2 regions of the Anoxybacillus sp. ST70 genome follow, and region 2 is predicted to be linked to the other one. Evidence: predicted binding sites of a transcription regulator. Region 2 holds the regulator's gene; the other holds the start of a gene.
What was found. Region 2 encodes Rex, which represses fermentation and respiration genes when NADH is low (regulators of the CRP and FNR family bind a similar motif). Its sites were predicted from a motif close to TTGTGAAATATTTCACAA; they were not measured.
Positions count from the first base shown of each region.

Region 1: a site for Rex is predicted at 1,062-1,079, ahead of K1I43_RS05715 (DUF6803 family protein). Genes of this name have one in related genera too.

Region 1 covers NZ_JAHZOF010000003.1:10,285-13,469, reverse strand. Annotated here, with positions in the region: gene K1I43_RS05725 (cytochrome c maturation protein CcmE) at 1-190, opposite strand, end outside; gene K1I43_RS05720 (hypothetical protein) at 180-989, opposite strand; gene K1I43_RS05715 (DUF6803 family protein) at 1,317-1,805, shown strand; gene K1I43_RS05710 (TIGR04053 family radical SAM/SPASM domain-containing protein) at 1,816-2,931, opposite strand; gene K1I43_RS05705 (CDGSH iron-sulfur domain-containing protein) at 3,119-3,185, shown strand, end outside.
Region 2 covers NZ_JAHZOF010000020.1:6,047-9,231, reverse strand. Annotated here, with positions in the region: gene K1I43_RS15015 (ABC-F family ATP-binding cassette domain-containing protein) at 1-908, opposite strand, end outside; gene K1I43_RS15010 (redox-sensing transcriptional repressor Rex) at 1,136-1,771, shown strand; gene K1I43_RS15005 (YdiK family protein) at 1,781-1,954, opposite strand; gene K1I43_RS15000 (CPBP family intramembrane glutamic endopeptidase) at 1,951-2,688, opposite strand; gene groES (co-chaperone GroES) at 2,914-3,185, shown strand, end outside.

The DNA of each region.
Region 1 (3,185 bases), on a different contig from region 2:
CATCCCATTGTACAGAAGATTGTTTGAGCATTCCTTGTGTTAACACATATTCATTTTCATATTGTTCTCTTTTTGTTAAATCTTTCAATTTCACTTCTACAACGCTTGCAGAAGGCATAGATGTAAATAACAACATACCAATGGCCAAAACGATGAAGCATATCCCAATGGCAATTTTTTTATTTCCCATTTTTCATCCTCCTTTTGTAAAGCGTAAAAATCATCGTTGTAATTGAAAATAAACTTCCGCCAACGACAGCACTAGCTACTAACATAGGTGGTAATGTTTTATTCTTTTGTTCTTTTTGATTTCCGTGATATTCATTAAGTAATTCGTACGTGGGACGCATATCTTCTCGAGAATATGTAATATCGAACGTTTTTACATCTCCTTGCTGGAGTTTTGTCAATTCATATAAATACATTCCCATTCCATAACTGTTTTCTTCATAATATTGTGGCGAAGGGGTCATTTTGAAACCATCCGCTTTCAATGGTTGGTAAAAAATGATTTTCATATGTTCAATAGGTAACAAATGATGGTATGTGTAAGTGATCATCCGTTTCTTTTTTTCTAGCTTTATATTTTTTGTGTAGTATTCAATGACAACATCGTAACGCTCATTTGATTGAATTTCTTTATTTACTTCAAAAGAAATATACCCTTTTTCTAGATCAAGTACATAATCTATTTCTTCTGGCTCATCGTTTACATACTGAGCAACATACCCGATTCGGAACCCTTTTTCTTTTGTTGGAAGTGGGATGACGATTGCTCCTTTTTGTTTTTGTTTACTTACATTTCGAAACGAAAGATGCATTCCGACTAACATAGACGGCTTATTAGTTTGATCATTTGGATGATTTGCATACTCCGGCATCACTTGTATCAACGCATTTTCTAGTGCAAAAACATTTTCTTGTGCAGCCACTGAATAAATAAAACATATGTAAAATAAACAGGTAAAGATATATACATACTTTCTCATCGTTGTCCCCTCGTTTCTTTGAGCGATCTTCTACATTTAGTATAGAAAAATATTTGGTATTTTTGAGTATACATGATAATATTTTCACAATTTGTTCAATATCACATTTCATGAAAAATACAACATGAAATGTGATAAAGTTCATATTTTCCTCACTTTATTCGCGCTATAATTTTTTGTTAGAGCACAATCATAATGATCATTAATTCACAAACCATTTTTTTAAAATATAGAATTAGTCACAATTTTTTCTTCGTTTCTGCAAAAAAAATGCACAATTTATTGTTATATACAATGTGAAACAAAAAAATAAAGGAGGAAGCATACATGAGCATGACGCACTATATGGAGCTATTGGCCGTTAATCAACCATGGAATTTAATTTTATTCATGGCAATTCCCGTGATACTCGCTGAAACTGTTGCCATTACTGAATTAGCCATTCTTTTTACAAGACGTTTTGATGGAAACATTCGAAAAGTAAATAAAATATGTAGCATTATAGGTGGGATTTATTTTTTGTTTGTCTTCATTTATTTGTTCATCACAGCTGTCATTCCACTCACAATGAATGGGGAATGGAGAGGATGGATTGATGTTATTGCTGTAACATTTTACTTATTAGGAGTTATCCCTCTCTTTGGATTAACTTTATTAGATTTACATGTTATTGGACGAAATTGGAGCGAAGAACAAAAATTAAAAATGCATGCTATATTCGTTGGTATTTTTTTAATTGTCGCTCATATCGCCATGATTTTTGGTATGTTAGATCCATCCCTCGGAAATGGGCAAGGACATCATATGAATATGTAAAAAAGGCCGGCTATTCGCCGACCTTTTCTTTTTGACGCCATGCTTTTGGGATGTAGATGCAGTACGGTTCGCTTGCTAAGTAGTCGCCTGTAACGGCATATGCTCTTGAACGCGACCCACCACAAACGTAACGAAATTCACATACGCCACATTTCCCTTTATATCCGTCTGGATTTCTTAACTGTTTGAAAATTGGAGAATGGCGATAAATATGAGATAACGGTTGTTCACGTACATTCCCTGCTTTTACAGGCAATAGTCCACTTGGATATACGTCACCAATATGCGAAATAAATACAAAACCGTTTCCATCGTTTACTCCTTTTGGAGCACGCCCTAGTCCGTCTACTTGTCCAGTTAATCCTTTCATTAACACATCTTCATAACGAATGCCGCCATGAATTTGCTGTTCGCGCATTTTTTGTTGCAAAACAACGCGACGATAATGTTGTCCTGCTGTCGTTTTTATATCAAACGGTACACGTTTGCTCGTTTCGTAAAGCCAGCGAAACACTTTTTCATGCTCAACAGGCGAAATCATATCTGTCTCTTTTCCCCTGCCCGTCGGTACGAGAAAAAATACGCTCCAAAGCACGCAGCCGAGCTTTTCAACAAGTTGCACCATCTCGTCAAGCACATGAACGTTATAACGAGAGATGACTGTATTTATTTGGATTGGAATGTCGAGTTCGTGTAAATATTGAATCGCCTTCATCGTTAAATCAAATGAACCGGACGTCCCACGAAAGTGATCGTGAATATCCGCATTCGGACCATCTAAGCTAAATGCCCAACGAGCAAGGCCTACTTCTTTCGCTTTTCGGATAGCTTCTTTTGTCACGTTTGGGGTTGCACTGGGGGTCATTGATACACGAAGCCCTTTATCAATCGCATATTTAGCAATATCGTACACATCTGGACGCATAAGCGGATCTCCACCTGTAAACACGAGAAGAGGCTGATCCATCTCATAAATGTCATCAATCAATTGTTTTCCTTCTTCAAACGTTAATTCACGCGGATCGCGATGATACTGTGCTTCGGCTCGACAATGAAGACAATTGAGCTGACACGCCCTCGTTAACTCCCATATAACAATAAATGGATTTTGTTGAAAATCACGCATATTTCATCCCTCCGATTCGCTCACTACTTCTCATTGTACAAGAAGGAATGTTTATATCATGTGACATTGATCACAAAAAATCATATCCATTTATCTTGTCACTGTTCTGACAAATATTCACGTTCTTGCTTTTCTGATATAAAACAGATAGTATATACGATATAAGGTATACAAGGAGGTGGAATATATGGCGAAAGTGCAAATTAAAGTGATGGATAACGGTTCATTTCGTGTGACCGGAGATGTTGAATTAA
Region 2 (3,185 bases):
TTTTCAATGATATTCATTTTTTCTAGTTGTTTTCTTCTGCTTTGAGCTCGCTTTGTTGTCGATGCACGGGCAATATTTCGTTGAATAAAATCTTTCAATTTTGAAATTTCTTCTTGTTGTTTTTCGTACAGTTTCAATTGTTGTTCAAATTGTTCCGCCCGTTGCTGTAAATAACTTGTATAGTTTCCAGCGTATTTTTTTATTTTTGTGCGTGATAATTCATACACTTGTGTCACGATTTGGTCAAGAAAATAGCGATCGTGTGAGACGATAAGAATGGCCCCATCATAATTTTTTAAATATTGTTCAAGCCATTGCAATGTTTCCATATCTAAATGGTTTGTTGGTTCGTCTAAAATCAACAAATCTGGTTTAGCTAGAAGCAGTTTGCCGAGCGCTAGCCGCGTTCGCTGTCCACCGCTTAACGTGGATACTTTTGTTGTGTAGTCATACTGAGAAAAGCGGAGGCCATGAAGCACAGAACGAATATCGGCTTCATATTGATAGCCACCTTTTTCTTTAAATTCCGTTTGTAAACGGTCGTAATGCTCAAGTAAGCGCTCATAGTCGGCACCGTGCAAGCTCATTTGTTGTTCTAGGTCACGCAATTGTTTTTCCATTTGTTGAAGCGGGGCAAACACATCGAGCATTTCTTCCCAAATGGAGCGATGGGCGTGCAAACCAGTATATTGATCTAAGTAGCCAATTGTTACGTGTTTCGGTTTAATCACTTCCCCTGTGTCATATGACAATTGGCCGGCAATGATTTTTAATAATGTCGATTTTCCTGCACCATTTCTTCCAACTAACGCGATACGGTCTTTTTCTTGTATTTCAAGCTTAATGTCTGATAAAACTTGTTCCGCCCCATATGATTTGGATAGTTGATTTACTTGTAAAATGATCATCATTTTTCACCTCAATCTTCTTTTGATAGTGTAACGTACTTTCTTGATGTTCGGCAACACTAGTGTGCGAATAACAAATTTGACAAAAATAATAATAAAGGGTACAAAGGAAAGACAGAATGAAAAAAATAGTGTATAGTTTAAAAGTGGGGAGAACTTTTCAGACGTATAGGAGAGAAAAATGAAAGCGCTAACTATTTGTGAAAGGAAATGTGGGGGATTGACTCGTGAATAATGAACAACCAAAAATTCCGCAGGCGACCGCAAAGCGACTACCGTTGTATTATCGTTTTTTGAAAAACTTGCATGCATCAGGAAAGCAGCGTGTATCTTCAGCGGAGTTAAGTGAAGCCGTAAAAGTCGATTCAGCAACGATTCGCCGTGATTTTTCATACTTTGGTGCGCTTGGAAAAAAAGGATACGGTTATAATGTAAATTATTTGCTGTCGTTTTTCAGAAAAACGTTGGATCAAGATGAAACGACAGAAGTAGCGTTGTTCGGTGTCGGTAATTTAGGTACGGCATTTTTAAATTACAATTTTAGCAAAAACAATAATACGAAAATTGTGATGGCATTCGATGTAGATCCAGATAAAGTAGGAACGGAAGTAGGAGGAGTGCCTGTTTATCATTTAGATGAATTGGAAGAAAAACTAGGTGGGATTACGGTAGCCATTTTAACCGTTCCAGCCCAAGTTGCCCAACCGATTACCGATCGGCTTGTCCAAAAAGGCATTAAAGGGATTTTAAACTTCACGCCTGCTCGTCTGCATGTACCTGAACACATTCGTGTTCATCATATTGATTTAGCGGTCGAATTGCAGTCACTTGTTTACTTTTTAAAACATTACGGAAATGAGTAAACCTCCCATTTACGAGCGGGAGGTTTTTTTCAATAAAGAACGAATAGCGGTGCCAAAATCTAATGTAGCAATAAGAATAAATAGCATCGTTGTGACGTCCCAAATGCCATCGTCAGCACTATCAACAGCAAAATAAGTGAATAAAATGCCCATCAAAAAGTAAAACAACGGCTCAGACTTCATGAAAACAGCCTCCAAATCACGAATTGCATTTGTTCTGCTTCTTTCATTATCTTTTCAATTTCTTCAGCAAATAACGTTTGAATAGCAACGACAAATGTATTCATCAGTACATGTGCTGCAATAGGGACGAGAATACGCTTTGTTTTCACATATAAGAAAGCAAATACAAATCCCATCGTTGCATAAAGAAGCAAATGTTCAAACTCTAAATGAACGACAGCAAATAAAAGGGAACTGACAGTTGCTGATAAGAAAAAGTTATATTTTTGATACAGCGTTCCAAAAATAATTTTTCGAAAAATGATTTCTTCTAAAATCGGTCCGACGATCGAAGTGACGAGCATAAGCGCTGGTGTTAGTTTCACCATCTCAACAATGCGTCTCGTATTTTCGGACCCCATCTCGACGCCAAATACGTGCATCTCAATATTTGCTGCGATGCCTTGAGCGAAAAGGGCAAGAAAGAACCCGCCAATTCCCCAAAAAATTGACGTTCCGATAGATGCTTGATGGCGATCGTACGAGTATTTCATATCTTCTCTCATGAAATAAAGAACGAAAAGAAAAGCGATCGAGAAGCTAATGACAGCCCAATAACCTGAGGCAATGGATAGAGCGACTTCTTTATTTGATGCGTCAACAAATCCGCTATGTGCAAGCAAAGGAACGCCAATTAAACTAGATAACTGCATGGCGATGTATGTAATAATGACATACCAATATTGCTTTTTCACGTGTTCAACCCCTTTTGACAAAATGAGTACTTTTTCATTTTACCATATTTTTTGTATGAATTTCGAAAGGAAAGACATAATGAAAAAGGGAAAGATTTAGTGAAAAATTTTTAACTTCCTACTTGCAAAATTGAAAAAAGTTCATTAATATAATAAGTGTGTTAGCACTCAATGATGATGAGTGCTAATAACGGAACGAAAATCTAATTAAGGAGGTCGTTTGCCGTGTTGAAGCCACTAGGTGATCGTATTGTCATTGAATTAATTCAAACTGAAGAAAAAACAGCGAGCGGAATTGTTTTACCAGACACAGCGAAAGAAAAACCACAAGAAGGAAAAGTTGTTGCAGTTGGTTCAGGTCGCGTTCTTGACAATGGTGAGCGCGTAGCTCCAGAAGTAAGCGTTGGTGACCGCATCATCTTCTCAAAATATGCGGGTACAGAAGTAAAATATGATGGAAAAGAATACTTAATCTTACGTGAAAGCGACATTTTAGC